DNA from 3 places in the Cupriavidus sp. 96C5-1 genome. Region 1 is predicted to be linked to each of the others. Evidence: predicted binding sites of a transcription regulator. Region 1 holds the regulator's gene; each other region holds the start of a gene.
What was found. The regulator sigma-54, encoded in region 1, starts transcription at its own class of promoters, with help from an activator protein. The targets are predictions, from matches to a motif close to TGGCANGNAANCTGCTTT.
Positions count from the first base shown of each region.

Region 2: AC3FOF_RS34375 (collagen-like triple helix repeat-containing protein) is a predicted target of sigma-54. The motif match lies at 9,546-9,563, and genes of this name have one in related genera.
Region 3: AC3FOF_RS28105 (pilin) is a predicted target of sigma-54. The motif match lies at 6,264-6,281, and genes of this name have one in related genera.

Region 1 covers NZ_JBYOJU010000019.1:98,573-109,050, reverse strand. The annotation lists gene AC3FOF_RS21070 (KpsF/GutQ family sugar-phosphate isomerase) at 1-79, shown strand, start outside; gene lptC (LPS export ABC transporter periplasmic protein LptC) at 102-734, shown strand; gene lptA (lipopolysaccharide transport periplasmic protein LptA) at 916-1,560, shown strand; gene lptB (LPS export ABC transporter ATP-binding protein) at 1,604-2,389, shown strand; gene AC3FOF_RS21050 (RNA polymerase factor sigma-54) at 2,528-4,003, shown strand; gene hpf (ribosome hibernation-promoting factor, HPF/YfiA family) at 4,053-4,403, shown strand; gene ptsN (PTS IIA-like nitrogen regulatory protein PtsN) at 4,792-5,247, shown strand; gene hprK (HPr(Ser) kinase/phosphatase) at 5,325-6,296, shown strand; gene AC3FOF_RS21030 (PsiF family protein) at 6,464-6,811, shown strand; gene rapZ (RNase adapter RapZ) at 6,930-7,856, shown strand; gene AC3FOF_RS21020 (LON peptidase substrate-binding domain-containing protein) at 7,939-8,625, shown strand; gene mutY (A/G-specific adenine glycosylase) at 8,775-9,935, opposite strand; gene AC3FOF_RS21010 (dynamin family protein) at 10,025-10,478, opposite strand, start outside.
Region 2 covers NZ_JBYOJU010000043.1:45,069-55,546, reverse strand. The annotation lists gene AC3FOF_RS34420 (type II secretion system F family protein) at 1-603, opposite strand, end outside; gene AC3FOF_RS34415 (type II secretion system F family protein) at 615-1,541, opposite strand; gene AC3FOF_RS34410 (TadA family conjugal transfer-associated ATPase) at 1,534-2,850, opposite strand; gene AC3FOF_RS34405 (CpaE/TadZ family protein) at 2,852-4,126, opposite strand; gene AC3FOF_RS34400 (type II and III secretion system protein family protein) at 4,126-5,487, opposite strand; gene cpaB (Flp pilus assembly protein CpaB) at 5,577-6,551, opposite strand; gene AC3FOF_RS34390 (TadE/TadG family type IV pilus assembly protein) at 6,637-7,101, opposite strand; gene AC3FOF_RS34385 (A24 family peptidase) at 7,190-7,693, opposite strand; gene AC3FOF_RS34380 (Flp family type IVb pilin) at 7,698-7,880, opposite strand; gene AC3FOF_RS34375 (collagen-like triple helix repeat-containing protein) at 8,219-9,385, opposite strand; gene AC3FOF_RS34370 (collagen-like triple helix repeat-containing protein) at 10,177-10,478, shown strand, end outside.
Region 3 covers NZ_JBYOJU010000030.1:63,416-73,893, forward strand. The annotation lists gene recA (recombinase RecA) at 1-1,013, shown strand, start outside; gene recX (recombination regulator RecX) at 1,266-1,733, shown strand; gene AC3FOF_RS28085 (DUF2889 domain-containing protein) at 2,058-2,732, shown strand; gene sucC (ADP-forming succinate--CoA ligase subunit beta) at 2,802-3,968, shown strand; gene sucD (succinate--CoA ligase subunit alpha) at 4,050-4,931, shown strand; gene AC3FOF_RS28100 (TerC family protein) at 5,243-5,938, shown strand; gene AC3FOF_RS28105 (pilin) at 6,349-6,837, shown strand; gene AC3FOF_RS28110 (PglL family O-oligosaccharyltransferase) at 6,952-8,817, shown strand; gene AC3FOF_RS28115 (YMGG-like glycine zipper-containing protein) at 8,928-9,461, opposite strand; gene AC3FOF_RS28120 (hypothetical protein) at 9,580-10,008, opposite strand; gene moaC (cyclic pyranopterin monophosphate synthase MoaC) at 10,300-10,478, opposite strand, start outside.

The sequences.
Region 1 (10,478 bases):
GATGCTGGTGGTCGATGCGGACCAGCGCCTGGTCGGCGCCCTGCACATCCACGACCTGACCCGCGCCAAGGTCATCTGATATCCGAGGCTAGCCACGACCTATGCGGGATTTCCTGTCCTCCCTGAGCCGGCTTGCGATGCGCATCCTGCCCCTGCTGCTGATGGCGCTGGTGGCCGGCAGCACTTTCTGGCTGGTGCAGGTCAATTCGCCGCGCGAAAGCACCGCGGGGCCGGTGGGCAAGAAGCACGAGCCCGATTACTACATGATCCGCTTCTCCGCCACCGAGCTTGCCGAGGACGGGAACACCAAGATGCGGTTCACCGGCGACAAGATGATCCACTTCGAGGACGACCAGACCTACGCGGTGACGCGCCCGGCCATGCGCGCCTACGAGATCGGCCGCCCGCCCGTCACCGGCCACTCCGACCGCGGCACGATGAACGCGGAAGGCTCGGTGATAGACCTGTTCGGCAACGCCTTCATCGTGCGCGCGCAGGGTCCCGAAGCCGCCAAGGATCCTCAGATGACCGCCGCCTCGGAATATTTCCAGGTGCTGATCAACGATGACATCGTCAAGACCGACAAGGCTGTCAGACTGACCCGCGGTCCGTCGGTGATGACCGCCAACGGCCTGATCTTCAACAATGTCACCCGGGAAGTACAATTGCTGGGTAATGTACGCGGCACCATCATTACGGTGCCACCGCCGGCGAGCCCAGCGAAGAACCCCTGACAAGACCAAGATCCGAGAGGCTGTTGCCAGATGAAGCAAAGCATGGCCAGGCGTGCGGGCGCAGACAATACCGATTCCGGTACCGTCTGCGCAGCCCCGCCGGCTTCATCAGGGAACGGTCGCCAGGAAACAAAGCCGCCCGCGGGCCAGAGCCGTCCGCGCAAACCGCCATCACGCCAACATGAATCCATTCCTGACGACATCGTCCTGTCGCCGCCGCAGCACTGCTGCATTGCTGACGCTGGCAGCCGTCCTCGGCCTCACGCTGGCCACACCCGCCAGCGCCGAAAAAGCCGACCGCGATAAGCCGCTGGTGCTGGAGGCCGACAACGCCAGCTACGACGACGTCAAGCAGGTCTATGTACTGACCGGCAACGTGGTGCTGACCAAGGGCACCATGGTGCTGAAATCCGACGCGGCCGAAGTCCGCACCGACCCCGAGGGCTACCAGTACGCGGTGGCGACCTCCAAGGGCGCCAAGCAGGCCTATATCCGCCAGAAACGCGACAATGTCGACGAATACATCGACGGCTGGGGCGACCGCATCGAATACGACGGCAAGCAGGAACTGTCCAAGCTGATCGGCCGCGCCCGCATGGCGCGCCTGGCCGGCGCCAAACTGGTGGATGAAATCCGCGGCGCGTTGATCACCTACGACAGCCGCAACGAGTTCTACACCGCCACCGGCGGCGCCGAGAATGCAACGGCGGGCAGCCCGTCCGGACGCGTGCGCGCGGTGTTGTCGCCACGCCAGGAACAGCCCGCCAGCGGCGCCGCCGGCAGCCCGGTGCAACTCAAGCCAGCACCCGCTCCCGTCAATCCCTGACCCCGACGCCGAAGCGTCGCCCCGATCCACGGATTCCGCCTTCATGACCGCTACCCAAACCGCACCGTCCCAGCCCGCCACCCTGAAGGACAGCAGCACGCTGGTCGTGCGCCACCTGAAGAAGCGCTACGGCTCGCGCACGGTGGTCAAGGACGTGTCCCTCGACGTGAAGAGCGGCGAGGTGGTGGGCCTGCTCGGCCCCAACGGCGCGGGCAAGACCACTTCGTTCTACATGATCGTTGGACTGGTGGCGCTGGACGAGGGCGACATCGTGCTCGACGACAAGCACATCAGCGGCCTCGCCATCCACGAGCGGGCACGCATGGGCCTGTCCTACCTGCCGCAGGAAGCGTCGGTGTTCCGCAAGCTCAACGTGCAGGAAAACATCCGCGCGGTGCTGGAACTGCAGCTCGACAACGGCAAGCCGCTTGGCAAGGCCGAGATCGAGCGCCGGCTGGACACCCTGCTGGACGACCTGCAGATTGCCCACCTGCGCGACAACCCGGCGCTGTCGCTGTCCGGCGGCGAGCGCCGCCGCGTGGAGATCGCCCGCGCCCTTGCCTCTGCCCCGCGTTTCATCCTGCTCGACGAACCCTTCGCCGGCGTCGACCCGATCGCGGTTGGCGAAATCCAGCGCATCGTCAGCTTCCTCAAGGCGCGCAATATCGGCGTGCTGATCACCGACCACAATGTGCGCGAAACGCTGGGCATCTGCGACCACGCCTACATCATCAGCGAAGGCGCGGTGCTGGCCGCTGGCCAGCCCGAGGACATCATTGCCAACGAATCGGTGCGCAAGGTCTACCTGGGCGAGAATTTCCGCATGTAGGGATGCCGCGCGGCACCGGCCGCGCACCTGTGCATGCGTGGCTCCACTGTCGCCTTTTAGCGTGCAATCGATCACGGCGACACCAGCGATAGCAATTTCCGTTCCACCAGTCCGGGAGTTGGGCATAAAATAGGCCGCATGAAACCGTCGCTACAGCTCCGCCTCTCGCAGCATCTCGCTCTCACGCCGCAACTCCAGCAGTCGATCCGGCTGCTGCAACTGTCCACGCTCGAGCTGCAGCAGGAAGTGGAACAGGCACTGACCGAGAATCCGCTGCTCGAACGCGAAAACGACTGGATCGAAAGCCCGTTGCGCGTGTCCTCGGATGGCTCCGTCAACCTGCAAAGCGCGCCGGCGCCGGCGCCGGCCGACGGCCAGGGCACCAGCGAGAACCGCCCCGACGGCGCCCCCGAAGCAGAAGACGGCTACAGCGACAGCGGCGAGGACTATGGCAACGACTGGAGCCTCGACGACTTCGCCCGCCGCCCGCAGGGCGACGACGATGAAAAAACGCCGATGCAGCTGCGCGACGCCGAGCCCACGCTGCGCGAACACCTGATGGAACAGCTCGCGCCGCTCAAGATTTCGCTGCGCGACAAGGGGCTGGCCATCTTCCTGATTGAATCGCTGGACGACGACGGCTACCTGAGCACCACGCTGGAAGAAATATGCAGCGAGCTGCCGGAAGAGCTCGAGTTCGAGGTCGATGAGATCCAGGCAATCCTGACCCTGCTGCAGAGCTTCGACCCGCCTGGCGTCGGCGCGCGCAACGCGGCCGAATGCCTGGCGCTGCAACTGCGCCGTCTGAAGCATCCGCAGCGCGACCTCGCGCTGACCATTGTCGGCAGCCACCTGGAACTGCTCGCGGTGCGCGACTACACGCGCCTGAAGAAAGCGTTGCAGGTGGACGAGCCCGAACTCAAGGCCGCGCATGAACTGATCCGCTCCCTGGCGCCCTATCCGGGCCACGCATACAGCCGGCCGGAGGCCGATTTCGTCGTGCCGGATGTTTTCGTAAGAAAAATCAGCGGCGGCTGGATCGCCCAGCTCAACCCGGATGTGATGCCGCGGCTACGTATCAACGACATGTACGCGCAGATTTTGCGCGGTGCAAAAGGCGACGCGGGCGCGGCCGGATTGCAGCAGAAGCTGCAGGAAGCGCGCTGGTTGATCAAGAACATCCAGCAAAGGTTCGATACGATATTGCGCGTCGCACAAGCTATTGTCGAACGTCAAAAGAACTTCTTCACCCATGGTGAAATTGCGATGCGCCCCTTGGTTTTGCGGGAGATTGCCGATACACTGGGTTTACACGAGTCCACCATCTCTCGGGTGACTACCAATAAATACATGGCAACGCCGATGGGGACTTTCGAGCTGAAGTATTTTTTCGGCAGTCACGTATCCACAGAAACCGGCGGCGCGGCCTCTTCAACGGCAATTCGTGCGTTGATCAAGCAATTAATAGGAGCCGAAGACCCCAGGAATCCCCTGTCCGACAGCCGGATTGCCGAATTGCTCGGCGAGCAAGGCTTCGTGGTGGCACGGCGTACCGTTGCCAAGTACCGCGAGGCGCTCAAGATTCCTGCCGTCAATCTCCGCAAGACTTTGTAGCCGAGCTGCGTCGCCTGCCTGATGCAGCTCTTTCAGAAGGAGAAACGCTATGAACTTCAAGATCAGTGGACACCACTTGGACATCACGCCTCCCCTGCGTGAGTACGTGGAAACGAAACTGGAGCGTATCGTCAGGCATTTCGATCAAGTCATTGGCGTAAGTGTGCTGCTCTCTGTCGACAATACAAAAGAAAAGGACCGGCGGCAGTACGCGGAAATCAATCTACATCTCAAGGGCAAGGACATCTTTGTCGAGGCGCATCACGAAGACCTGTATGCCGCTATCGACGCGCTAGTCGACAAGCTCGACCGGCAGGTGATTCGCCACAAGGATCGCGTGCAAAGCCATGACCGCGAAGCGGTCAAGTACCAGATGGCCGCATCGCAGATGCAGCAATGACCGTGCCTGGCGGCCCACGGACCGGGCCGCCGGTGTCAGTCCCTTGAAACCGGAATAAAGCCGCGCCGTTGCGCGGCTTTTTTGCGTCCGCCGCTTCCCTGCTTGCCAGCAGGCCCGCGGGGGATTCCGCAAGGCATCCCTCCCGGTGTATGCTGCGCAATACATAGATCCTTGGTCCGGTCATTTTTCCGCGCGCGCGGCACCGCTACCGCGCATCGGCTATTGCAATGCACAAGGCGGGGGCAGGCCTGCTCTATAATGGCCAGACGCCCGGCACCGGCATGGGGACCACCGGTGGCACCACGGGCCTTGGTGTCTATATTCATTTAGCCCGTCGGGACGCCGCCTGCCCCGGGGCCCGCTTACCAGAAAACCCTGCGCATTCCACATGAATCGTTTGGCTAAATTGCTGCCACCCGGCAACATCAACCTCGACGTCACCGTCACCAGCAAGAAGCGCGTGTTCGAACAGGCCGGGCTCCTCTTCGAGAACAACCATGGCGTAGCGCGCGCGACAGTGACCGACAACCTGTTCGCCCGCGAGTCGCTGGGATCCACCGGCCTGGGTGCCGGGGTTGCGATCCCGCACGGCCGTATCAAGGGGCTGAAGCAGCCGCTGGCCGCATTCATGCGCCTGGCCGAGCCCATCCCCTTTGAATCTCCCGACGGCAAGCCGGTGGCGCTGCTGATCTTCCTGCTGGTGCCTGAACAGGCTACCCAGCAGCATCTGGAGATCCTCTCCGAGATCGCCCAGCTGCTATCCGACCGCGAGATGCGCGACGGACTGGCCACCCTGCCCACGCCGGATGCCGTGCACCAGTTGCTGACGCAATGGCATCCTTGAACCGGCCTGACGGCTATTATCCAGGCGAGCCGGGCTCTGACCCGGCAACCTGAAAGCTCGCCCCTGAAAGCACCCGCATGGAACTCACTGGCGTCACCTCGCAGTCGATCTTCGACGACAACGCAGCCGATATCAAACTCTCCTGGGTAGCAGGACTGGAGGGCGCGGACCGGGCCTTCGACGTCGAGTTTGCGCGTGAAGCCACCTCCGCGGCCGATCTCGTCGGCCACTTGAACCTGATCCACCCGAACCGGATCCAGGTGCTGGGCAAGCCGGAAATCACGTATTACCAGCGTCTCGACGACGAGATGCGCAAGCGCCAGATGGGCGAGCTGATCCTGCTGGAACCGCCCTTCCTGGTGATCGCCGACGGCATGGAGCCGCCGCCCGACCTGGAACTGCGCTGCACGCGCTCGTCGACCCCGCTGTTCACCACGCCGGTCTCGTCGGCGGCGGTGATCGATCACCTGCGGCTCTACCTGTCCCGCATTTCCGCGCCGCGCGTCACCATGCACGGCGTGTTTCTCGACATTCTCGGCATGGGCGTGCTGATCATGGGCGAATCCGGCCTGGGCAAGAGCGAACTCGGCCTCGAACTGATCTCGCGCGGCCACGGGCTGGTGGCGGACGATGCCGTGGATTTCGTGCGGCTGGGGCCGGATTTCATCGAAGGCCGCTGCCCGCCGCTGCTGCAGAACCTGCTGGAGGTACGCGGCCTGGGGCTGCTGGACATCAAGACCATCTTCGGCGAAACCGCGGTACGCCGGAAAATGAAGATGAAACTGGTGGTCCAGCTGGTACGCCGCAACGACGGCGAATTCGAGCGCCTGCCTCTGGACTCGCAGTATCTCGACGTACTCGGCCTGCCTATCCATATGGTCAAGATCCAGGTGGCGGCCGGCCGAAATCTCGCCGTGCTGGTCGAAGCCGCCGTACGCAACACCATCCTGCGCCTGCGCGGCATCGACACCCTGCGTGACTTCATGGATCGCCAGCGCGCCGCCATGCAGGCCGACGTCGCGTCGCGAGGCCAGGGACGCCTGCTTTAGCCGGACCGGCCGCTCCGTTTTCAATTGCTTACATCCTGCCGCATACCGATCGTCAACGCGTTTGGGGCAAAGGCCGTTTTGTGCTGTAATGGGCATGAGCCCAGCCCCGGAGTTGCCGCGCCGACAGGCCAGCAGCCATGAAGTTTTCCACAGCCAGGAGAGCAAGCATGAAAAAATTGATCGCGATGTGCGCGCTGGTAGCCCCGCTTTTCGCCAGCGGCGCCTTCGCCCAGAATGCACCGGCCGCCGCGCCGGCTGCTCCGGCAGCGGCCGCAGCACCTGCGGCGGCAGGCACGCAGCAGGACAAGATGAAGGTCTGCAATACGCAGGCCGCCGGCAAGAAGGGCGACGAACGCAAGTCCTTCATGAAGGACTGCCTGTCCAACAAGCCCGCAGCCGCTCCCGTCAAGAACAGCCAGCAGGAGAAAATGAAGGCGTGCAACAAGGAAGCCACTGGCAAGAAGGGCGATGAACGCAAGGCCTTCATGAAAGACTGCCTGTCCAAATCGGCGTAAGCGCCCTGGCCTCGCCGATGGCGCGGCATGTGCAAGAAGGCGAACCTGGCGGTTCGCCTTTTTTACTGGGGACGCCGTCATGACGGCGTCATCCTCCTGATGCTATGCTTGCGTTGCTATGCGCATCATACTCATCACCGGAATCTCCGGCTCCGGCAAATCCGTTGCCCTGAACGTACTGGAAGACGCAGGCTATTATTGCGTGGACAACCTTCCAGCCCAGTTCATCCCGGAATTGGCCCGCTACCTTGCCGCCCAGGGCTATACGCATCTAGGTGTCGCTACCGATATCCGCAGCCGCGAATCGCTGGACCAGCTACCCGGCACCCTGCGCGACCTCGCCTCCGAACACGAGGTCCGGGTGGTCTTCCTGACCGCCAGTACCGATGCACTGGTGCAGCGCTACTCCGAGACCAGGCGGCGCCACCCGCTGTCGATGCGCACCGACCGGACGGGCGCGCCCGTCGGCACGCCGGGTGCGGAAAACGCGAGCATGGCAGACAGCACCGGCAGCACGCCCTTCAACGACACCTCGCTGATCGAGGCCATCGAGATGGAGCGCGAACTGCTGAGCCCCCTCGCCGAGGCGGCTCACCGCATCGATACCAGCAATGTGCGCACCAATACGCTGCGCGCCTGGATCAAGGAATTCGTACGCGGCGACGACCTGCGGCTCACCCTGCTGTTCGAGTCGTTCGGCTTCAAGCATGGGGTACCTAGCGACGCCGACATGGTGTTCGACGTACGCTCCCTGCCCAATCCCTATTACGATCTGGCCCTGCGCCCGCTGACCGGCCGCGACGCGCCGGTGATCGATTTCCTGCAAAGCCAGCCCATGGTGCTGGCCATGGCCGAGGACATCCGCGCCTACGTCGAAAAGTGGCTGCCGAGTTTCATCGCCGACAACCGCAGCTACCTGACAGTCGCCATTGGCTGCACCGGCGGCCAGCACCGCTCGGTATACATCGCCGAAAGACTTGCCAACTATTTCCGCGCCCATGGTAATGTGCTGGTGAGACACCGCGAGCTAGCGCCCGGAGGTTAAGCTGGCCGGGCCGGAATTCGCGGCCACGCTCGGCGAGGGTTGACTACTCCCCTCACCTGCCCGAAACCCTTGCTGGTCAAGCATGTCCTCACCCGCCACGACCGCCGCTCCCGGCCCATCGGCCTCGCCCGCCGCACCGCATGCCACAGCAGCGGCGCCCAGGCTGGATAGCCTGCCGCTGTTTCCGCTGCACACCGTGCTGTTTCCCGATGGCCTGCTGCCGCTGCGCGTGTTCGAAGCGCGCTACGTGGACATGGTGCGCGCCTGCATGCGCGACCGCACGCCTTTTGGCGTCTGCCTGATCGCCAGCGGCAACGAGGTCGCACACCCCGGGGAACCCACCGTACCGGAGACCATCGGCTGCCTGGCCGACATCGTCGACTGCAATATGGAGCAGCTCGGCGTCCTCCTGATCAGCGCACGCGGCCGCCAGCGCTTTCGCCTGCTGGGCCACAGCGTACGGCAGGACAGCCTGCTGGTGGGCCAGGCGGAATTGCTGCCGCCCGACATCATCGACTGCAAACTGGAACTGCTGGGCGAATGCCTGGCGGTGCTGCGGCGCATCGTCGCTTCGCTGCACGCCGAACATCCCGGCAAGCTCCCGTTCGCCGAGCCCTTCCTGTGGGACGACCCCAGCTGGGTGGCGAATCGCCTGTGCGAGCTGCTGCCGGTGCCGCTCAAGGCCAAGCAGATGCTGATGGCGCTGCCCGATGCAGGGATGCGGATCGAGATCGTGCACAAATACATGCACCAGCATCACATCCTGTAGGGACCTGAGGCGCCGGGCGAAGCAGACCGGATGCGCCAAGACCATCTGCAATGACGACGGGGTTTACACCCTCTCCCCTCATGGCCTCATGGGGAGAGGGGAGAAAACCTGTGTCAGCAAAATCGCCCGCCCTGAAATCCGGCGAACCTTTAAAACAGCCCCCGCCGGGCCTGCGCCTCCAGCAGTTTCCGCACCGGCGCCGGAGTGCCCACTGCATCCAGATCGTCCAGCGAGAGCCAGCGTAGCGCGGCGCCGCCATCTGCATCGCGCACAGTCAGGCCGGTGACGTCCACGCGAATGGCGCGGATCAGCAGGCGGAAGTGGGTAAAGACGTGGGTGAGTTCGCCGACCATGCTGGCGCTGCTCGGCGTGCCGAATTCACGGGCGCGTTCCAGCGCGGCGTCTTCGGCCAGCTCGGCGTCGAAGGGCACGGTGTCGACCGCCATCTCCGGCAGGCTCCACAGGCCGCCCCAGATGCCGCTGTCGGGACGCAGCGAGAGCAGCACTTCGCGGTCACGGCGCACCAGCAGCATCACGGTGCTGCGCTCGGGAATGGCAGCACGCGGCTTGGGCGTGGGCAGCACGGCCGTCAGGCCGTCGCGGCGCGCCACGCAGTCGGTCGCCAGGGGGCACGCCACGGCGTCGGCCAGACAGGCCGGCTTGCCGCGCGAGCAGACCGTTGCGCCGAGGTCCATCAGGCCCTGCGTGTAGGAGACCATGTCTTCGGCCTGCCGCGGCCCCATGGCAGGCAGGACCTCGCCGGCAAGCTGCCACATGCGGGTTTCGACCGCCTTGACGCCCGGGTGGCCATGGATGCCGAAGAACCTCGCGAACACACGCTTGACGTTGCCGTCCAGGATGGGCGAGCGCACGCCGGCGCTGAACGCGGCCACCGCTGCCGCGGTCGAGCGGCCGATGCCGGGCAGTGTCACCAGCACGTCAGGATCGGTCGGGAACACGCCGCCGTGTTCGCTCATGACCGTCTTCGCGCAGCGGTGCAGGTTGCGGGCGCGCGAGTAGTAGCCAAGCCCCGCCCAGAGCGCCATCACTTCGTCGGCACTGGCCTGCGCCAGCGCCGCCACGGTAGGCAGGCGGCTGACGAAGCGCTGGAAATATTCGATGACCGCGCTGACCTGGGTCTGCTGCAGCATGATCTCCGAGAGCCAGATGCGATAAGCGTCGCGGGTGTTCTGCCATGGCAGGTCATGACGCCCGTGCTGGCGCTGCCACGCCACCACGCGCATGGCGAAATCGGCGGGCACGGCACTGGGAGGGAGATTGGCAGGAGAGGCGGCAGGCTTGCGGGGCATTGAGAACGTGACGGGAAAGGCGACAGCGCCGGAGCGGCGGCGCGTCATGATACCGCCTCACCGCCTCCGGCACTGCCGTTCGGCCGCTTTCAGGCGGCGACGGCCTTGAGCTGCCCCGCGTCGCCGTGCGGCTGCATGACCTGCCTGGAGAAGGACTCGATACGCCCGCTGCGCTCGTCCAGCCCGTTCAGGACTTCCTCGAGCTGCGCGATGCGGCTCTCGAGCGTGTCGGTAGCCTCATGGATGCGCTCGATCGAATCGACCCGGCGGCGCAGCTGCTTCTGGTGCTCGCGCACCTGTGCCTCGAGCGGCGTCATCACGGACTTGAGCCAGATCTCGATATCGCGGTTGAGATCGCGGAAGGTCTCCAGCACGCGGCTGGCGATCGTAGCGAACGCGCTTTGTACCAGTTGGGGACGCGAGCGCGTCAGTATGTTCATGGTGCCGAAGTGCGCATGGGCAAGCGCCAGCGTCTGCTGCAGTTCGCTGAGGTAGCGCGCGGTGACGAACTGGATCGGCGCGGGCAGCGTAAAGCCGTGCTCG
Region 2 (10,478 bases), on a different contig from region 1:
CGACAGGCCCACCCCTTGCAACAGCCGCAGCATATCGACCAGCACGGGCAGTTCGTCCTCCAGGCGCCGCAGGCGGCTCTGCGCGCGGCGCCGCAGCATCCATTTAGGCGCGAGAAAACCCAGCGCAAAGGTGGCGAAGGCCCAGAACAGCGCGGCCATCAGGGAAGCAGGCAAGTGCCCGGCAAATACCGCGGCGGCCAGGGCGGCTGGCAGCGACAGGCGCAGGCCGCCAAATACCGCCCGCGCCTTGTCGCCGTAGAAGCCGCACTGCTCAAGCAGCCGCTCCTCTTCGGCGGTCACGACCGTCTTGCCCAGCGGCGACGCGAGCCAGCGCTGGTCGAACCGCTTGCTAAGCTGCCCGCCGAGCCGCGCGCCAATCCGCGCGCCGGCGCTCTGGACCTGGGCCGCTGCGGCATTGGCCGGGGCGGAGGCAGCGCCTCGCGCGGGAGCCGTGGCGGCAGCGGCCTGGCGCGACAGCGCGGCATCGATGGTGCGCTCGGCGCGATGTCGCTGCCGCCACTGGCCCACCAGCGGCAAGGCCAGCGCGGCCAGGCCGACGGCCGCGACGCACAGGCTCAGGGAGATCAGGGTAGTGCTATCCATGGTCTCTTGTCCTATACCGACCTGGCCAGGCGGTAGAGCATGACGGCCCCCAGGGCCTCCAGCGCCACGGCAACCAGCAGCAGCATCCTGCCGCTCGGGTCGCGCCACATCATCATGATGTAGGCCGCGTTCATCATGAACATCATCCCGCCCACCACCAGCGGCAGCAAGCCCAACACCCACGCCGACATGCGTGTCTCCGACGAGAGGGCATGGAGCTCCTGCTGCGCCTGCTCGCGGTCGCGCATAAAGGCGGCGGTACGCTCCATGACGATGTCGGCGCGGCCGCCGTAGCGCACCGCCAGCCGCAGCACCGACGACAGCAGCAACAATTCGTCGACGCGGTAGATCCGCGCCACCTGCAATACCGCCTGGTCGAGCTCCTTGCCCGCACGCTGCAGGTGAATGGCCTGGACCAGGCACTGCCGCAGCGGCGCCTCGGTATTGCCGATGGCTGTCTGGAATGCCGAAGGCACGCTGCTGCCGATGCTCATCATCCGCACCACGGCGTCGAGAAACGAGGGCAGTTGCCGGCGCAGCTTCTGTCCGACGCGGCGCGCCCGGTTCCAGAGCAGAAAATAGAGCAGCGCCAGCCCGGTGGAAAACCCGGCCACGGCGGCAAGCCAGCCGCCGAGGATTGCCGCCGCCACCACAGTCGCAGCAATCGATGCGCCCCAGAGCGCATAGGTACGGCGCGTGGGGGCCAGGTCGGCACGGCGCATGAAATCCGCCCACTTGCGCCGCAGATCATGCGGCTGGCGTCCGGCTTGCGGCTCGGCCGGGGTCGCGTAGCGTGCCTTGACCTGCTCGGTTTGCGCTTGCACGAACGCGCGTGCGCTCTCCTCCTGCGCGCGCGCCCTCGCACTGGCCAGCATCAGCAGGCCAAGTCCAAGCAGAACGAGTGCGGCCGCGGCCACGGCCAGCGCGGCGCTAGACATCGAAGCGATCGTCCAGGCCGAAATCGGCAGGTCGCATGCGCGCCAGCTTGGGCGAATGCGGCAGGATGCCCAGCGACAGCCAGCGGTCGACCTCGGTACCGTCCGGGCCGACGAAGGGCTCGTGGCGGAACAGCTCCTGCGTCGAAATGATGTTGTCGCCAAGCCCCGTCACTTCGGTGACGGAGAGGATGCGCCGCTTGCCGTTGGACAGCCGGCCGATCTGCACGATGAAATCCACGGCATTGGCAATCTGCCGGCGCAGGCTGGCCTCGCTGCCCTGGAAGCCGGCAAAGCCCGCCAGCATCTCCAGGCGGTACAGGCACTCGCGCGGGCTGCTCGAGTGGATGGTTCCCATCGAGCCATCGTGGCCGGTGCTCATGGCCTGCAGCATTTCCAGCACTTCCCCGCCGCGCACTTCGCCCACAATGATGCGGTCGGGCCGCATGCGCAGGCTATTGCGCAACAGATCGCGAATCGACACCACGCCGGTCCCCTCGAAGCCGCCGGGACGGCTTTCCAGGCGTACCACGTGCGGATGATTGAGCGCGAGCTCGGCGGTGTCCTCGATGGTGATCACGCGCTCGCTATCGGGCACGTAGGTGGCCAGCGCGTTGAGCAGCGAGGTCTTGCCGGAGCTGGTGCCGCCGCTGACAAGGATATTGCAGCGCGCCTTGACCGCGGCCTCGAGCAACTCGTTGACCTCCGGGCTCATGGTGCCCAGCGCCTGCAGGTCGGCCGGCGTCAACGGGTCCTTGCGAAACTTGCGGATCGACACCACGGGGCCGGCCAGCGCCAGCGGGGGAATCACCACATTGATCCGCCCCCCGTCAGGCAGGCGGGCGTCGACCATCGGATTGGACTCGTCCAGCCGGCGGCCGATCGGCGCCAGGATGCGGCGCACGATACGCAGCAGGTGCCCGCCATCGGCGAAGCGCACCGGTATCCGCTCCAGCACGCCGTGCCGGGACACATAGACATCGAGATGCCCGTTGACCAGGATATCTTCCACCGCGGGATCGTTCAGCAGGTCCTCGATCGGCCCGAAGCCCGCCAGCTCCTTGGTCAGGGCCTCGGCGATCTGGTGCAGTTCGACCTCGTTGATGGGAATGCGGCGCAGCCGCGTGAAACTTTCCAGTTCCAGGTCGACGAAGCGATGGATCGCGGTGCGCGACCAGCGCCCGAACTCGGCGCCGAGCTCCTCGATGCGCGTGAGCAGATGCTCGTGGGCCGCTTCCTTGATGTTCTGGAATTCCTGCGAGGCAGGAAAAGGCGCGGCGGAATTATCGGAGAATTCGATGGCTTGCGACATGTCAGTTCCCAGCCCGCTCAGCGCGCAATGCGCGCATGGCGCGCAGCGCTTCGGGCAGTTTTTCTTTTACCCGGCCCAGCAAACCTGTTTCGCTTGCTGTGCCGGCACGGTATCCCAGCCGGTCCACCAACTGGCCAACGGCACGGACATACGGATCGGCGGGGCTGTCGTCGGCCAGCACCGCGCCCCGGTTGAGCGCCAGCACCAGCGGCTCGCGCCGGTCCGGCAGGGTGCCGACGGATGGCGCTTCCAGCCGCTGCGCGATCTGCTGGGCATCCACGCCCAGCCGGGCATCGAAGCGAGACACCAGCAAATACAGGTCGTCGCGCTCAACCTCCCGCTTCTTCAACTCCTGCAGCAATTCAGCCGCGGAAACGATGGCGCCCACACTCTGGTCCACCACCATCACCACCATGTCCGCCGCCTTGACCAGGTGCGCCATGAACTCCACATTGCTGAACCCGCCCAGGTCCACCACCTGCAGGTCGAAGAAGGCGCGCAGGCGATTGAGCAGGCCCAGCGCCTCCATGAAGGAGATATCGCGCAGCTCCGCCAGCGTGGCGGGCAGCGGCAGGACCACCACGCCGTTGCCATGGCGCGCCAGCGCGGTTTGCACGAATACCTGGTCGAAGCGCCGCAGGTTGCGCACGCCTTCCACGAAATGAAAGCCGGGGCTGATGTTCATATAGAGCGAGCCATCCCGCACCGGCAACCCGAGATCCATCAACAGCACGTCGCCATGGCTGCGCCGCCGCACCGCCGCGGCCAGGTTGGTCGCCAGCGTGGTGGAGCCAACCCCGACCCGCGCGCCCAGCACCGCCACCACCTTGCCCCGGCGGGCCGGCTCGGCCTGCCCGCGCACGGCAAGCAAGCGGCGCACGATTTCGATAGCGCCCGCCGGCGACGCCCGCATATCGACAAAATCCCTGGCGCCGGCACGCAGCGCCGCCAGCATGATCTCCGGCTCGCCGGCATCTCCCACCGCGACCAGCGGCAGCCCCGGATACAGGCGTGCCACCTGCTCGGCGAGCCGGCTGGATGCCTCCGCCCGCTCCCGCGTGAAGTGCAGGAAGACCATGCCCGGATTGACCGCGCCGACCTGTTCCAGAAAGGCCGCTTGCGGACCGCCCTCCACCACCAGCCGGCCAAGGCTGCCAAGCGCGTCCGCCAGCCACTGCCGGGGTTCCACCTGCATGGAGTTGAACAGGAAATAGTTCCCCGGCGTCTGCCCTGCCGCGTCGGCATGCCCGGCGCTGTCGTCCTTCCCGTCAGCCATCATTTCGAAAAACCCGGCAGCGTGGGGTCGGCGTACTCGCCAAGCACATACCGGCCCCACACATTGGGATTGCCGCTGGTGAGTCCGTCGTCGCTGAGCGCGGCCACGGCCGCCGCGCCCTTGGCCAGCGGCCGCACCAGGCGTGGCGTGACCACGATCATCAGCTCGCGGTCTTCCTGGTTGAAGTTCAGGTTCCTGAAGAAGGTACCGATGATCGGCAGGTCGCCGAGGATGGGTACCTTGCTGACATTGCTGACCGTGTTGCGACTGACCAGGCCGCCGATCACAAAGCTTTCTCCATCGCCCAGTTCCACCGTGGTATCGGCGCGGCGGGTAACGATGGCCGGCACCGCGGCGCCGTTGATGGAGATCCCGCGCGAGGGATCCAGATCGCTCGCTTCGGGCGCCACTTTCAGCGCAATGCGGTCCTTTGAGAGCACCGTCGGCGTCACCGTCAGGCCGATGCCGAACGGCTTGAACTGGATGGTGGTTGCCCCCAGCGACTGCGGCACCGGGATCGGGATCTCGCCGCCGGCAAGGAAGCTCGCGCTTTGCCCCGACAGGGCCACCAGGCTCGGCTCCGCCAGCACCCGTGCCATCCCGTTGCTCTCCAGCAGGCTCAGGTTGGCGAAGATCCCGCGCGACAGCGATGCTGCCACCAGATTGAAGGCGCTGCTGATCGGCGAGGCGATATCGGTGCCCAGCGAGCCCGGCGTCGATCCCGAACCCGGCGCAAACGTCGCCTTGTTAAGCGATGAAGGCGAGAACGTACCGAAGGCAAAGCCACCGTTATTCCGATAGAAATTGAAGCCCACCTCCTTGAGCACGGTCTTGCTGATCTCCACCACCTTGACGTCGACCTGCACGGTGCTGGCGACCGGCAGCGTGGACCTGTCGGTCACCACCCCGGACTTGCCCTCGCCAGAGGACACCGCTGCGCGCGCCAGCCGCTGCGCGTGCAGTGAAGCCTGGGCGTCGCGCGCTTCGCCGGTAATCGTGGCGCCCGCGCCGGAGACGGACACCTCGGGGCCGTTTGCGTCGGCCTGCGTCGCGTCCACCTGCACGCGGTAGGTCCGCGGCGCCTCGCCGCGCGCCCACACCATCAGTTGCGTCGCGCCAGGCTTCCTGGCGACGACCAATACGCTGTTGGGGCCAGAGCGCCCCTTTAGCAGCAAGGCATCCGCCACCGACGGATCGCCGATCGCTACGCGTTCGAGCGGCGCGGCCAGCCGCAATTCCTGCTGGCTGCCCGCGATCAGCCTGAGGTCGCGCGCGCCGCTCTCGGCTGGCTGTGCCCAGGCCGTTGAAACGGCGCCGCAGGCGGCCAGGCTGGTTACTGCTCCGGCAAGAATGGGGTTCATCGATCGACTATCCAGAAATCAGAAATGACAAATCAGAAAGCCCTTGGGCTGGCGTGCCCGGCGCACCGGCACCGCCGTGCGCCACGGCTTCACTCGATCTCGCGCTTGCCGCCGCGGATCACTTCGACACCGTTCAGTGCCACGCTCGTAGTACCCCGGGTACGCGGTGCCGCTGCGGCTGGCACCGGCGATGGCGCCGCGTTCACAGCGGCCAGTTCACGCTTTGCCACGCCTGTCGTCCCGGTGAGGCCGGTCAGCGCCACGCCTGCCACCGCACGGTCGGAAGGCGCGAGCACGGCGAGCGCGGCAGCCCCCTGGCCTTTGGCCTGGCCTCTCGCCCGCAGTACCGGTGCGGGCTCCTCGAACAAGCCTTCGGTGGGAACGCCGGGGTCTTGCGGATTGCGCAGCGCGAGCAGCAGGCGGCCGGTCTGCTGGGCCATCGCAAGCTTGCCGACATCGTCCACCGGCACCGCCAGCACAGCGGTCTTGGCGCCTTCGCGACGGACCATCATCTGGTCGGGCGCGGGCTTGGCCGCCTCAACGACAGTGCCGGCACCATAGGCGAGCACGCGCATGCGCGCCAGCAGCATGCGCGCCTGGCTGCCGTCGATCTCCTGGCCATCGCGGCGGAACACCGCGAAGACGTCGACGAAGTCGCCAGGCTGCACCTGGTTGCCCACGCCGATCACTTCGTCGACGGCCACCGCCACCGCGCGCTCGCCATCCCGTACCTGCGTGGCAAGGCCGGCCAGCAGCTGGCTTTCCAGCACCGGCATGTTGGCGCCGATGCCAACCACCGGCACCTGGCCGGCAACGCGAGCCACGTCGGTATAGGCGCCTGCCGGATTGATCGGCAACTGTTCGACCTTGAGCGCGTCCGCGGGCACCGGCTTGCCGGCTTCGATCGCCTTGACCGTGATCACCACGGGATGCAGCGCGACGCTCCCCGACACCGGCACGGCTGGCGCCGGGGGCGTGCGCGCAACGCGCCACGCCAACAGCGCCAGCAGCGCGGCGAGGACGAGCAGCGCAATGGCGAGCACGCGAATCTGTTTGCTGGTCATGCGATATCTCTGGTTCGGGTAAATGAAAACGGGATCAGGCGCGTGTCGGCAAACGGCATCGGCGGCAAGGCCTGCAGGCAAGCCATCACGTGTCAGGCGACAGTTGCACCGTCGCACTGCCGGTGAGCGTGGTGGGCAGCGGTACGCCCGGCACGACCGGCAGGATCGAACTCGAAGTCAGGCTTAGCGTGACCTTGACGCAGACCGATCCGCCCGGATTCGCGCAGCTGATCACCTGCGCGACATTGCCGGCGGGGATGAGGCTGCTGATCGAGGTGGGCAGCATGGCCAGGGCCGTGCTGGAGGCCGCGCTCACGCGCAGGGCCTGGGTCGCCGCCGCGGTGTTGGCGGAGGCGCCGCTTGGATAGCGCAAGGCGGCGCGCGCACCTTCTTCCGCCGCCAGCGTGAGCACCTGCTGCAAGGCCAGCACGATGCCGAAATAGACGATGCCGATCACCACTGTCAGCAGGACTGGCAGGATGATGGCGAACTCAAGCGCGGCCGCTCCGGACGAACGCGTCCGCACGGCGTGGTTTCCCCGCAATGACATACTTCACCCGGTTATCTTCTACTTTTGCGCCGAACCGGTGGCGCGGACCGCTGAGCGGCTGGCGAGATGCCATCCGCCTGCGCAGCGACTACCTCCCGGATACCATCCACACCAGCAAGCCGACGGCAAGGTAGGCGGCATAGGGAATGCCGCGCGCCTGCGCCATCTGCGCCATCGCGGCCGGGGCCGTCGCGACCGCCTGCCGCCGCAGCAAGCCCGCAATGCGGTCACGCCATGCAGCCCTGACCGTGCCCGCTTGCGCACTTGCCAACAGCGCATGTGCGCAAGCCAGCAGGCTGCCGACGACCCACACCGTCACCAGTCCCACTGGACCGGTGAACAAGCCTGTTACCGCGAAGAACTTGACGTCGCCCGCGCCCATGCGCCCCAGCGCATAGAACGGCAACATGACCAGCAGGCCAATCACGAAGCCCAGCAGCCGCGAAGCCAATCCCGGCTCAGGAACATGCCCGAACAGCAGCACCATGCACACCGCCGCCAGGGTGGCAGCCAGCACGGCATTGGGTACTTTCCGATAAGCCAGGTCGGTCCAGATGGTTACCGCGCAGAAGAGTGCGGCAATGGACCCCACCGCGTCAGGCGGCGGGAAGGAGTGCGAGGATTTTCGCCCCGAGGTTGGAAAAGGCGGACGAGAGATTGCTGCCAAGCGTAGTGGCGCCGGCAACCATTCCCATCGCAATCAACCCTGCAATCAGACCATACTCGATTGCGGTTGCCCCTTGTTCGTCCCGAATAAAGCGAACCAAAGCGTTTTTCATGATGTCACTCCGTCTTTTTTGAATTAACACATCATCCAGGGTCCGCGTACCTTCCGACGCCGCCCGGCTCTTGTGGCCTGGCTGGGGTCGAGCGATGACACTGGTAGGGAATTTATAGTGCAAAGCCATGTATCAACCATACCCCCCCTTGGAGTTATATTTGTCTCAGCATAAAGGCTGACACCCGTTTGAAAACAGCGTCTTTTTAAAGAGCAACCGTTCTACTCTCGCCAGATACGACACCCATTCGGGTGACCGTCCGGCGCGACGCGCAATAAAAGGATGCGCAGCGCGGGGTAAGGACGTCTGCGCACCGTAAAGGCTTTCCCTACTGATAATCAGAGGCCCAGTCCGCCGAGCAGCGGCAGCGCCGGCGCTGGTGAACCGCCGGTGGCGGTGCGCGCTCCGTTCAACACGCCGGCAACGGGCGCAAGCAAACCCGTCAGCGGTGCCAGCGCACCGGCAGCACCATTGCCGCTGTTCGCACCGGCGCCACCCAGCGCGCCGGTCACGGGGGCGAGCAGGCCCGCCAGCGGTGCCTGTGCGCCTGCCGCGCCCGCGCTCGTACCCGGACTGCCGGCCAGGCCAGCCAGCGGCAGGTTGTTGAGCAGTCCGCCCAGCGGGTTGCTGCCTGCCGCCGTCCCGCTGCCATGCAACAGCACGCCGGCCGCGGCCACGGTCTTGCCCGCTTCGGTCACAACGCCGCCAAGGCTGGAAACCGGCGGCGTGTTGGTATTGGTCAGCAAGCTGCCGCCGCTGGCCACGGAATTGCCGAGCATGACCAGCAGATTGTTGACGGGAGCGCCGAGACCGGTGGCGGCACCGAGTGTCTGCGTGGTGTTGGTGAGTTGCGAGGTCAGCGGCACGATCACCTTGCTCACGCTGCCGGTGACCTGTGCGACAGGTCCGGTCGAGAGGGCTTGGCCGAGCTTGCCGCCAACGGTCGTCACCGCACCACCGGCCTGATTGACCAGGCCTCCGACTGGCGTGGTCACCGCGCCCAGCGGAGCCAGCTGTCCGGTGCCGAGGCTGCCGACCACGTCGCCGACGCTCGATACCGTGACACCGGCTTTCTGCACGACGTTGCCCGTACTGGCGACGGTCACGCCAAGCGGGTCGCTGACCGCGCCCATCTTGCCGAGGCCATCGCGCACGCCAGCGCCGAGCGCGCCCACTGTGTCACCCGCATTGACCACCACCCCACCGAGGCTGGTGCGCGTCGCATCGGGCACCAGCGGCAATTGCGTGCCCTGGATCGTCTTGCCGATATCGCTCACCACGTTGCCTGCCGCCACTACGGTGTTGCCTGCACCCTCCGTGACCTTGGCGGTCGGCGTGGTGTCGGGCGTTGCCGCAGGCGTGGGTAGCGTCGTTGGCGTAGTGGGCGTGGAAGTGCCTGCATTGGCGCCGCTGCCGGAACCGCCGGAGGAACAGCCTGCCAGCAGCATCAGTGCTGCGGCACAGGCGAGGGTAACGGATGACATCGGGGCGAAATGCGCTTTCATTGGGATCTCCTGGTCTTCCTCGCGGAAGGTTCTCCTGGCGGAACAGCAATCGAATCGGCTCTGGGCGATGCATGCGAAGCAGCGGGTACCGGGGGGCACGAACCCCGGGGAAGCGTTTCGCTCCACGCTGCGCCGTGCACCGCGCTTGTCGGAGGACTTAACCGCAAACTGCGTGCCACCTCTCGCGCATGTCGCGTCGAACCCCGCGCACGAAGCCGCAATATCGGCGCAAACCCTTGACTGGATACGGCATCGGCCGCGTCTGGCGCATTCGGATGAGGCCGCCGCAGAGGGCGGCACGGCGGCCTCTCGCGTGTTACGTGCTACGTAACGTGTTCCCCCCAAAACGTTCCTGACGCCGAATCGACGGGCGTGCGTGCGCCACGGCGGACCTGCGCAGCGGTTCTCCCTACGCAGCCGGTCCATACAGGCAGGGAAGCACGAGGCATTCGCCCGCATCGCCAGCGCTTGCCGACGCGCGCTGCACGATCGCGCAACAATGCTGAGTGCCGGCAATATTCACACCCGATGTTCCCGTTCCGCGCCACGGCGTTACGTAACGCGTAACAAGGAAACGCAGGCAGCAGCGCCCATGTCTGGTCCTTTCGCGACCATGTCTCATCCTCCCCAAACTCAAGCGTGGCCAGGGCTGGCGAGTTTTCGCAGGGACCCTCCCGGCTGCGGTGCAACGTCCGGGCACGCACTGGCACACCCTTTGCGCAATGCAGTGCCAGCACGGCATGCGCGAGCGCTCCGTGATTTCACAACGGGAATAAGAAAGGGAAAAGGTCATGCGTACTCAGCAAGTCATCATCACGGCACTGCTCGGATCGCTGCTGGCACTCGGCGGTTGCGCGAGCGGCGGCGGCACGACGTCCATGGATACCGGCAGCGGTGCGGGCAGCAGCGGCGGCAGCACTGGTAGCGGTAGCAATGCCGGCATCGGTGGCAATACGGGTGGCAGTACGGGTGGCCGCACTGGTGGAAATACCGGTGGAAATACCGGTGGCAATACCGGTGGCAATACGGGCGGCAACAACGGCGGTAGCACTGCAGCGCTGACGCCGACCAGCCAGATCGTCAATCAGGCAGG
Region 3 (10,478 bases), on a different contig from region 1:
TGGCCGCCGCGCTGGCCCAGATCGAGAAGCAGTTCGGCAAGGGCTCGATCATGAAAATGGGCGATGCCGAGGTCGAACAGGATATCCAGGTGGTGTCCACCGGCTCGCTCGGCCTGGACATCGCGCTGGGCGTGGGCGGCCTGCCGCGCGGCCGCGTGGTGGAGATCTACGGCCCGGAATCCTCGGGCAAGACCACCCTGACCCTGCAGGTCGTGGCCGAAATGCAGAAGCTGGGCGGCACCTGCGCCTTTATCGACGCCGAGCACGCGCTCGACGTCAACTACGCCAGCAAGCTGGGCGTGGCCGTGGGCGACCTGCTGATCTCCCAGCCGGACACCGGCGAGCAGGCGCTGGAAATCACCGATGCGCTGGTGCGCTCGGGCTCGGTCGACCTGATCGTGATCGACTCGGTGGCGGCCCTGGTGCCCAAGGCCGAAATCGAAGGCGAGATGGGCGATTCCCTGCCCGGCCTGCAGGCCCGCCTGATGAGCCAGGCGCTGCGCAAGCTGACCGGCACCATCAAGCGCACCAACTGCCTGGTGATCTTCATCAACCAGATCCGCATGAAGATCGGCGTGATGTTCGGCTCGCCCGAAACCACCACCGGCGGCAATGCGCTCAAGTTCTACGCCTCGGTGCGCCTGGACATCCGCCGCATCGGCTCGATCAAGAAGGGCGACGAGGTGATCGGCAACGAGACCAAGGTCAAGGTGGTCAAGAACAAGGTATCGCCGCCGTTCCGCGAAGCCTTCTTCGACATCCTCTACGGCCAGGGCATCTCGCGCCAGGGCGAAATCATCGATCTCGGCGTGGACGCCAAGGTCGTGGAGAAGTCGGGCGCCTGGTACAGCTACAAAGGCGAGAAGATCGGCCAGGGCAAGGACAACGCGCGCGAATACCTGCGCGAGAATCCGGATATCGCCGACGAGATCGAAAACAAGGTGCGCGAATCGCTGGGCGTGGTGCTGCTCAACGGCACGCCGGCCGCCGCAGTGGCCACCGCCGAAGACTGAGCTTCGCCGGCCGGAACGTTCCCGGCCGCGAACCCCCACCGGGGCGGCACGCGTGTCGACGCGCGCCGCCCCGTTGTATTTTTCGTCCCTGGTTCGTGATCCATCGGATCGTCGCGCGGGTCCCGCGCCGGAGGGCTCGCCTCCCCGCAGGGGAGGTGAAACTGCAGTTGACCTTGAAGTCAGGCAGAAGCAGTCGCAATCCAGCAACCCCCCAATCCCAACTCCCATCTCCCCGCCGCGCCTCCCGTTCCCATGGCCACCCGTCCCCCCCTCTCCCTGAAAGCCCGCGCAGTCGGCTACCTCTCGCGGCGCGAGCACAGCCGGGCCGAACTGGCCCGCAAGCTGGCCCCGCATGCCGAGTCGCCGGAAGCGCTGGAGCAGCTGCTGGACGCGCTGGAGCGCGAGAACTGGCTGTCCAACGAGCGCTTCGTCGACAGCCTGGTGCACCGGCGCGCTGCCCGCTATGGCGCCGCCCGCGTGATGCAGGAAGCCCGCACCCACCAGCTTGGCGGCGATCAGCTCGCCGACCTGCAGGAGCGCCTGCGCGCATCCGAACTGGAGCGCGGCCGGGCGGTCTGGCAGAAACGCTTCGGCACGCCGCCAGCCACGCCCGAAGAAAAGGCCAGGCAGATCCGTTTCCTGGTGGCGCGCGGTTTCTCGCGCGCGGTGGTGAGCGAGGTGATCAAGGGTGCCGACGAATGGCTGGATGGCGCCGACTGAAGATCTGGTGCGCGGCGCGCCACGCTGGCGGCGCCGGGCGACGTTCCCAAGGCCCTTGCACCGGCACGGTGCGCATACCTGCATTGCGAGTAGGCGTATAGGGGAGGGATAAGGGCTGGCCATCCGCTGTTCGCAGACGGGCGCGGGCCCCGCTTCAGCCTGCGCTGCCGCACATTTCGCCGGTCCACGGCGCCTGTCCGTCACCCGACAATCCCCGGCAACAGCGCCGCGCGCGGTTTGTTCCCGGCCAAAGTTGTGCGGCATGTTAAAATCCTGCGGTTTTCCGGTCCAGCCGTCCTTTTCTCCCCGCTCCAGCCTGGTTTTATGCCGCTTTCCCCACCCGTCAATCGCACCCTGCGCCACCGTCGTGCCATCACGGCCGAGGCCTACCTTAGGGACGATGGCCTGTGGGATATCGAGGCGCGCCTGACCGACACCAAGCCGCGCGAGATTCCGCTGGCCGGTGGCGGCGTGCGCCCGGTGGGCCAGCCGCTGCACGACCTGTGGCTGCGCGTCACCATCGACCTGCGCATGAATGTGGTGGACGCCGATGCCTGTTCCGACTGGGTGCCTTATCCCGGCCAGTGCGACACCATCGGCCCGGCCTACCGCAAGCTGATCGGCCTGAACCTGATGAATGGCTTCCGCCGCGCGGTGCGCGAGCGGCTGTCGGGCGTGTCGGGCTGCACCCACCTTACCGAGCTGGCCGGCGTGCTGCCGACCACAGCGATCCAGGCCTTTGCCGGCGATGTCTTCAACATCCGCGACGCCGGCACCGAAGATACGAATCCCGAGCCCCCTTACCAGCTGCACGGCTGTCACGCCCTGCATTTCGAAGGTGAGGTGGTGCGTCAGTTTTACCCGCGCTGGTATGGTCACCAGCCAAAGCCGAGGATCAAGACCGAAGGGTCGCCACCCCCGGCGGCGCAGCCACTGGAGGCGCTCGCCGCCGCCGGTGACGGCGCCATGTCCCGCAGGCCAACCGGCACCTCCGGCTAAGCCAGGCCGGCCTGCAATCCGCCGAGATTCCATCTCCACACTTTTACGCCTACCCGAAAGGAAACACGCATGAATATCCATGAGTACCAAGGCAAGGAAATCCTGCGCAAATACAATGTGCCGGTTCCGCGCGGCATCCCGGCATTCTCGGTCGAAGAGGCCCTGAAGGCAGCCGAACAACTGGGTGGCCCGGTCTGGGTCGTCAAGGCGCAGATCCACGCGGGTGGCCGCGGCAAGGGTGGCGGCGTGAAGGTGGCCAAGAGCATCGACGAGGTCAAGACCTACGCCAGCAATATCCTGGGCATGACCCTGGTCACGCACCAGACCGGCCCGGAAGGCAAGAAGGTCAACCGCCTGCTGATCGAAGAAGGCGCGGACATCAAGAAGGAACTGTACGTCAGCCTGGTGGTTGACCGCGTTTCGCAAAAGGTGGCCCTGATGGCCTCCAGCGAAGGCGGCATGGACATCGAGGAAGTCGCTGCCCACAGCCCGGAAAAGATCCACACCCTGATCATCGACCCGGCTACCGGCCTGGCCGACGCTGACGCCGACGACATCGCCCGCAAGATCGGCGTGCCCGACGCAAGCGTTGCCCAAGCCCGCCAGGCCCTGCAAGGCCTGTACAAGGCATTCTGGGATACCGATGCATCGCTGGCTGAAATCAACCCGCTGATCCTGACCGGCGACGGCAAGGTGATCGCACTGGACGCCAAGTTCAACTTCGACTCCAACGCCCTGTTCCGTCACCCGGAAATCGTCGCTTACCGCGACCTGGACGAAGAAGACGCCAACGAAATCGAAGCATCGAAGTTCGACCTGGCCTACATCTCGCTGGACGGCAACATCGGCTGCCTGGTGAACGGCGCCGGCCTGGCCATGGCCACCATGGACACCATCAAGCTGTTCGGCGGCGAGCCGGCCAACTTCCTCGACGTGGGCGGCGGTGCCACCACCGAGAAGGTGACCGAAGCATTCAAGCTGATGCTGAAGAACCCGAACCTGAAGGCCATCCTGGTCAACATCTTCGGCGGCATCATGCGTTGCGACGTGATCGCAGAAGGCGTGATTGCTGCATCCAAGGCCGTGTCGCTGTCCGTGCCGCTGGTCGTGCGCATGAAGGGCACCAACGAAGAGATCGGCAAGAAGATGCTGGCCGACTCGGGCCTGCCCATCATCGCGGCCGACACCATGGAAGAAGCCGCCCAGAAGGTCGTGGCAGCTGCCGCGGGCAAGTAAGCCAGACGCGAACACGAACGCCAGCAGCGCGCCGGGGCCAGGCCCCCGTGCGCTGCTTTGAGCCAAGCAAAGGATTACAGCATGTCGATTCTGATCAATAAAGACACCAAGGTCATCACCCAGGGCATCACCGGCAAGACCGGCCAGTTCCACACCCGTGGCTGCCGCGACTACGCCAACGGCAAGAACTGCTTCGTTGCCGGCGTGAACCCGAAGAAAGCCGGCGAAGACTTCGAAGGCATTCCCATCTACGCCAGCGTCAAGGATGCCAAGGCATCCACCGGTGCCACCGTTTCCGTGATCTACGTGCCGCCCGCCGGCGCCGCTGCCGCCATCTGGGAAGCCGTCGACGCCGACCTGGACCTGGTGGTCTGCATCACCGAAGGCATTCCTGTCCGCGACATGATGGAGCTCAAGGACAAGATGCGTAAGGGCAACAAGAAGACCCTGCTGCTGGGACCGAACTGCCCGGGCCTGATCACGCCTGACGAAATCAAGATCGGCATCATGCCGGGCCACATCCACCGCAAGGGCCGCATCGGCGTGGTGTCGCGCTCGGGCACGCTGACCTATGAAGCCGTGGGTCAGCTGACCGCGCTGGGCATGGGCCAGTCGTCGGCCGTGGGCATTGGTGGCGACCCCATCAACGGCCTGAAGCACATCGACGTCATGAAGATGTTCAACGACGATCCCGAAACCGACGCCGTGGTCATGATCGGCGAGATCGGCGGTCCGGACGAAGCCAATGCGGCCGAGTGGATCAAGGACAACATGAAGAAGCCGGTGGTTGGCTTCATCGCTGGCGTGACCGCGCCTCCGGGCAAGCGCATGGGCCACGCCGGCGCGCTGATCTCGGGCGGTGCCGACACGGCGCAGGCCAAGCTGGAAATCATGGAAGCCTGCGGTATCAAGGTCACCAAGAATCCGTCGGAAATGGCTCGCCTGCTGAAGTCGATCCTGTGATCCTGTGATCCTGTGATTCTGCAGTAGCAGCCATAAGCTGCGTTCCCGCCCCTCGGGCGGGGATGATTGCCTGCCCGGTGCAAGTCCGGGCCCCCATGCCCCCGCCTTCGTGCGGGGGCATGTCATTCCGGAGAGCCGAGCCCTAGGGTATCTCCGGAGGCGCATGACATGGCGATTGAAACCAAATCGAAAGCTTGATACGGTAAATCTGCATGTCTGAAAACTCAGACATCCGAAATTCCGCAGACAATGCAGTCGTCATGTGGCGTTCGTACCATAATTTAGAATTTAGAAACCCGAGGAGTTTTACCGTGGAACTGTTGTCCTCCACCGCGTTCTGGATCGCGCTGGGATCCATTATCCTGACCAACATCGTGCTCTCCGGCGACAACGCCGTGGTGATCGCGCTGGCTTCCCGCAACCTGCCGCCGGCCCAGCAGAAGAAAGCCATCTTCTGGGGCAGCGCCGCCGCCATCATCATGCGGGTGGTGCTGACCGTTGCCGCGGTCAAGCTGCTGAGCCTGCCGTACCTGAAGATCGTCGGCGCCCTGCTGCTGGTCTACATCGGCGTGCAGCTGCTGACCGGCGACGACGACGAGGACGGCCACGATGCCAAGGACAATATCTGGGCCGCGATCCGCACCATCCTGATCGCCGACCTGGTGATGTCGCTGGACAATGTGGTGGCCGTGGCCGCCGCGGCGCAGAAGGGGCCGGAAGGCAGCCAGCTGATGCTGCTGATCCTGGGCCTGGGCCTGTCGATTCCGCTGATCGTGTTCGGCAGCACCATCCTGCTCAAGGTGATGGACCGCTTCCCCATCATCATCGTGCTGGGCGCCGCGCTGCTGGGCTACCTGGCCGGCGAGATGCTGGTCAGCGACCCGGTCGATGCCGCCTGGTTCGAAATGCATGTGCCGCATGCCCACCTGGTGTTCGGCGTGCTTGGCGCGGCACTGGTGGTGGTGGTCGGCAAGCTGCTGCAGAAGCGCTCGGCGCAGCCGGCCTGAAGGTAAGTTGCCCTGTCCTCGTGGACGGGGTTTGCTGGCGAGCGGCGTCCTTTGGGGCGCCGCCGGACGGGTGGCCCGGGAGGCCGCCCGTTTTGTTTTGCCGGGGGTGTGCGAAGTGGCTTGTTTGCCGCTTCCACCTTGATCCGCTGCGAAGCGGAATTACGCTGCCAGTTCAGTGCGGTTTCTAACTGACTTTAGCCATACTTTGGTATCGCTGACCGTCTGCGTCATCGCAAGTGACAAAATTTGCCCATGGTCAAAGCGGCGAGGCATCCGAAGTGGCGAAAATTGTCACCTGCCGGCGAGGATTGGCGGTTTGCGGCGCTGGCACGCTAACTGCTATGAACGTGTGGCATCACTTGAAACAAGATGTTTCGATCTGTATCTAAAATTCCTTCGAGGGGTCAATCATGCAACAACGGGTACAACTGAAAAAACTGGGCCGCCGAGTCCAGAAGGGCTTCACGCTGATCGAACTGATGATCGTGGTTGCGATTATTGGTATTTTGGCGGCTATTGCTATTCCGCAGTATCAGGACTATACGCAGCGAGCACAGGTTTCTGAGGCATTCACGTTGATTGAGGGGGCTAAGACTGCAATTGCTGACTTCGCTCAATCGAATGGAGCGTATCCGGCTGCAGCCGACATTACCAACCTGAATCTGGGCACCGCTGCAGCGCCCACGCAAGGTCGGTACTCATCAGCTGCAGTGACTGCTGCGACTGGTGTAATCACAGTTACCATGGCTGCTGCGGGCGTCGTTGGTGCTGATATCGCCACGCAAACGATTACTCTGACACCTCCTGCGCTAGCGGGTAACACGACTGGCACCTTTACATGGGGTTGCGCTAGCACAATGAAGCAGAAATTCCTGCCGAAGACGTGCACGGGCGTTTGAGGTGATTTAGGTACAAAGAGCATGTGAAAAAAGCGCCTTCGGGCGCTTTTTCTTTCCCCCCTCCCCAAGCTATCATCCGCCTTTTGCCAACCTGGCTTAACAAGGCGCCCCCGCATGCTGCCCTCCCGGCCAGCCATCCCCCTCAGCATCCTGGCTGTCGCACTCATCGTGCCGCTGCTGGTCTCCCGGCACACGCTCCCGCTCGCCACCTTCTACGGCGAGTGGTCTTCGGCGCTGCTGTTCGCCCTTGCCGTCATCGTGCTCGGCGCGCTGGCGCACCGGCAGGACCGGAGCGGGGCCAGCGATGCCGCCCCCGCCCAGTTTCCCTGGATCGTCCTCTTTCCCCTCTGGCTGATCGCCACCGGCATCACGCAGACGCTCAGCGGCATGGTGGATGTGTCCGGCAGCCGCCTGATCACCGAACTCGTGCTGGCGCTGGCCGCGGCGGTGATGTGGGCGGCCTGGCGGCAAGGGCAGGCAGCGTCACCGCCGGAGCGCCAGGCCATGGCCGACGTGCTGGCCATCGCCTGGCTGGTGGCCGGGCTGCTGGGCGCGCTGGCGCAATGGATCCAGGTCTTCGGCCTGGAGTCCGACACGCTGGGGCTGGTGTCCACTTACTTCTATGACGAAAACCGCCGCCTCTGGGGCAACCTGAACCAGCCCAACCACCAGGCCACGGTGGAAGGCCTGGCGCTGGCGGCGGCGGTGTGGCTGGCGGCGCGCGGACGGCTGCGCGTGCCGGCGTGGCTGGCGGCGGTGCTGCTGCTGGAGAGCGGCATCGTGCTGTCCGGCTCGCGCACCGGCGTGCTTCATGTCGGGCTGGCGTCGGCCTATGCGCTGGTGGCGGCATGGCTGGCGCGCAACGGCGCGGCGTTCGGCAGCGAGGGCGAGGCGGGCGGAGCGGACGGCGCCTTGCTGCGCCCGAGCCGCAACCCCATGCGCCGGCCCGCCGGGCTGGTGTTCGCCGCGGTGGCCATGGCGGTGCTGCTGATGATCCTGCAGCCGGCCATCAGGGGGCTGGGACAGGCGCTGGACTGGCGGCTGTTCGATACCATCGCGCAGCTGGCGGCATCCGACCAGGTGTCCGCGCGCGGGGCCCTGTGGGCGCATGCCTGGGCGATGTTCCGCTCGCATCCCTGGCTGGGGGTGGGCTGGGGCGAGTTCGGCTGGGCGCAGTTCCAGCAGCTGGCCCAGGTTGGCGTGACGGTGGAGATGTCCCTGCATGCCCACAATGCCGTGCTGGACCTGCTGGCCAAGACCGGCGCGATCGGTACCGCCGGCGTGGCGCTGGCACTGCTCGCCTGGCTCTGGCGCGTGGTGCGCCGGCGCCTGTGGCGCGGCGACGCGCGGGAGCGGGCGCAGACGGCGCTGGTGCTGACCTGGCTGGCCATGCTGTGCGCGCACTCGATGCTGGAGTACCCGCTGCATTACCTGTACTTCATCCTGCCGTTCTGCTTCATGCTGGGCTGGCTGGAGCCTGCGGGCTTTGGCCGCGTGCGGGCGCCGCGCTGGTTCGCGGTGCTCGCCGGCGTGGTATTTGCCGGCGTGGCGGCGGCCATCCTCGCCTCCATGTGGCAGGACTACCGCCGTGCCGAAGCGCGCGAATATACCCGCGCCGCCGAGCGCCGCGCCGCATTGCCGATACCCGGCTTCTGGTTCCGCCAGGCCGCCGCCTCCGACGTGGTGGAGGAGACCAGGATCACGCCGGCCAACGCGGCGCAGTTGCTGGCGCCGCATATCGCCGCCGTGCACCTGCTGCCGACCCCCACGCTGATCGCCCGCACCGCATGGCTGATGGCCCTGACCGGCGATGCCGCCAGGGGCCGCGTGTGGTTGGAGCGGCTGCGCTTCTACTATGCCGGCGACGAAGCAACGCAGTTCGCCAGCGTGGCGCGCGCCTGCGCGGAGGCCGGCGCCGCCGCCCGGCCGCAGGAATTCTGCGACTGGGTGGCAGCGCGCAGCAAGGGGCAAGCGGAATAGGCCAGCGGCCCGGGGGCCGGGTCACAGGCGTGGCGGTGCAATGCGCGCCGATCCCCGGTCTGGCCGCCTGGACCGGGGACCCGCTTGCTTGCTACAGCATCGCTTCCGGGCTACTGCGGCGCGTAGCCCGGAGGCGGCGGAGGCGGGTAGTAGTAGGTCGGCGCAGCCGGCCGCGGTGCCGATGCCATGCGGCCATACACCGGCACCCGGTTGCCGCTGGCGTACATGCATTGCACATAGGCGGCATCGTAGCGGCGCTGGCTGCCGTAGCCGGAATACTGCGCATTGCTGGCGCCCACCAGGGAGCCGGCCAGCAGGCCGGCGCCGGCGCCGACGGCGGCACCGGAGCCGCCGTTGAAGGCCGCGCCCGCTGCCGCGCCCAGTGCGGTGCCGACTACGGCACTGCCGACGGCGCTATTGGTGGCAGCCTGGTTGGCGGTGACGCCGCCTACCTGACTGAAGGCGAACTGGCGGCAGCTATTGTCGTCGGCGCGGAACTGGTCGAAGCTCTTGCCGGTACCGGGCAGCACCATCACGCTGGGGCCGCTCGGCATGACGGCGCAGCCGGCCAGCGTCAGCGCCGCCAGAGGCAGGGCCAGCAGGACCGGCAGTCTTGGTAGCTTGGGCAGGGTAAGGGCGTTCATCTCGGCACCTCGGAACCTCGGTCATCAATCCAATCGTCGCACGCCCGCATCGGCACTACATGTCCATGCAGCCGTGTGTCCACGCCATGCGGCATCGCAAATCGGCCCTATCCGCGCTTCAGCCCGGTGGCTGGGCCGGCACCTTCTGCCAGCCGGCGGGGCAGGACTTGATATACGGGTAATAGCCGTTCGGGCGGGTGCAGTGATACCAGTAGGCCTGCTGCTGGGGCGCCGCTGCCGCACCGCCGCCCATGTCCACCGCGTCGTCCTCGCCCTGTTCGATGTATTGCGGGGGCGAGGCGGGCACGCCTACCACGGCAGGCGGGTAGTAGCCGGGGTAGTAGTACGGGTAGGCGTAGGGATAGGGATAAGGGTAGCCGTACCCATAGAAGCCGGGGCCGATCACGACCCCCACGCCAACGCGCCCATGGAAACCGCCATGGAAGCCACCGCCGCCGTGCCAGCCGCCTCTTCCTGCCAGGGCCGTCCCGCTCGCGCCCAGCATCGCCAACACCAGCAAAAGCTGGCCAACCCTAAGCCCGTTCATTTTGCTCACCCCGGATCGACGCGGGACGAAACCCCGCGGGCGGCGCGTCGCGCGCCCCCTCCATCTGCATTGAATACCAATTTGCTGCGGGCGGAGCCGCGCCGCCCGCTGGCGAAATGCGGCGTTACGCTTGTTACAGGGGAGGGTACGGCCGCGCAAGGCCGTGTCATGGACGGTAAGAAATGCGGTGTCAGGGACGCGCCGCATTCCGCACTTGCGGCGCAGGCGGGGAGGGCTGGGGGATTTCCAGTGGACCGGCGCGGGTGCCGCGCCGGGGCACGCCGCTTCAGCTCAGGCGCCAGCCACCCAGTCCCCCGACTTCCCGCCATGCTTCTCCAGCAGCTTCACATCGCCCATCACCATGCCGCGATCCACTGCCTTGCACATGTCGTAGATGGTCAGCAGGGCGACCTGCACGCCGGTCAGCGCTTCCATCTCCACGCCGGTCTGGCCGTGGGTTTCGGTGCGCA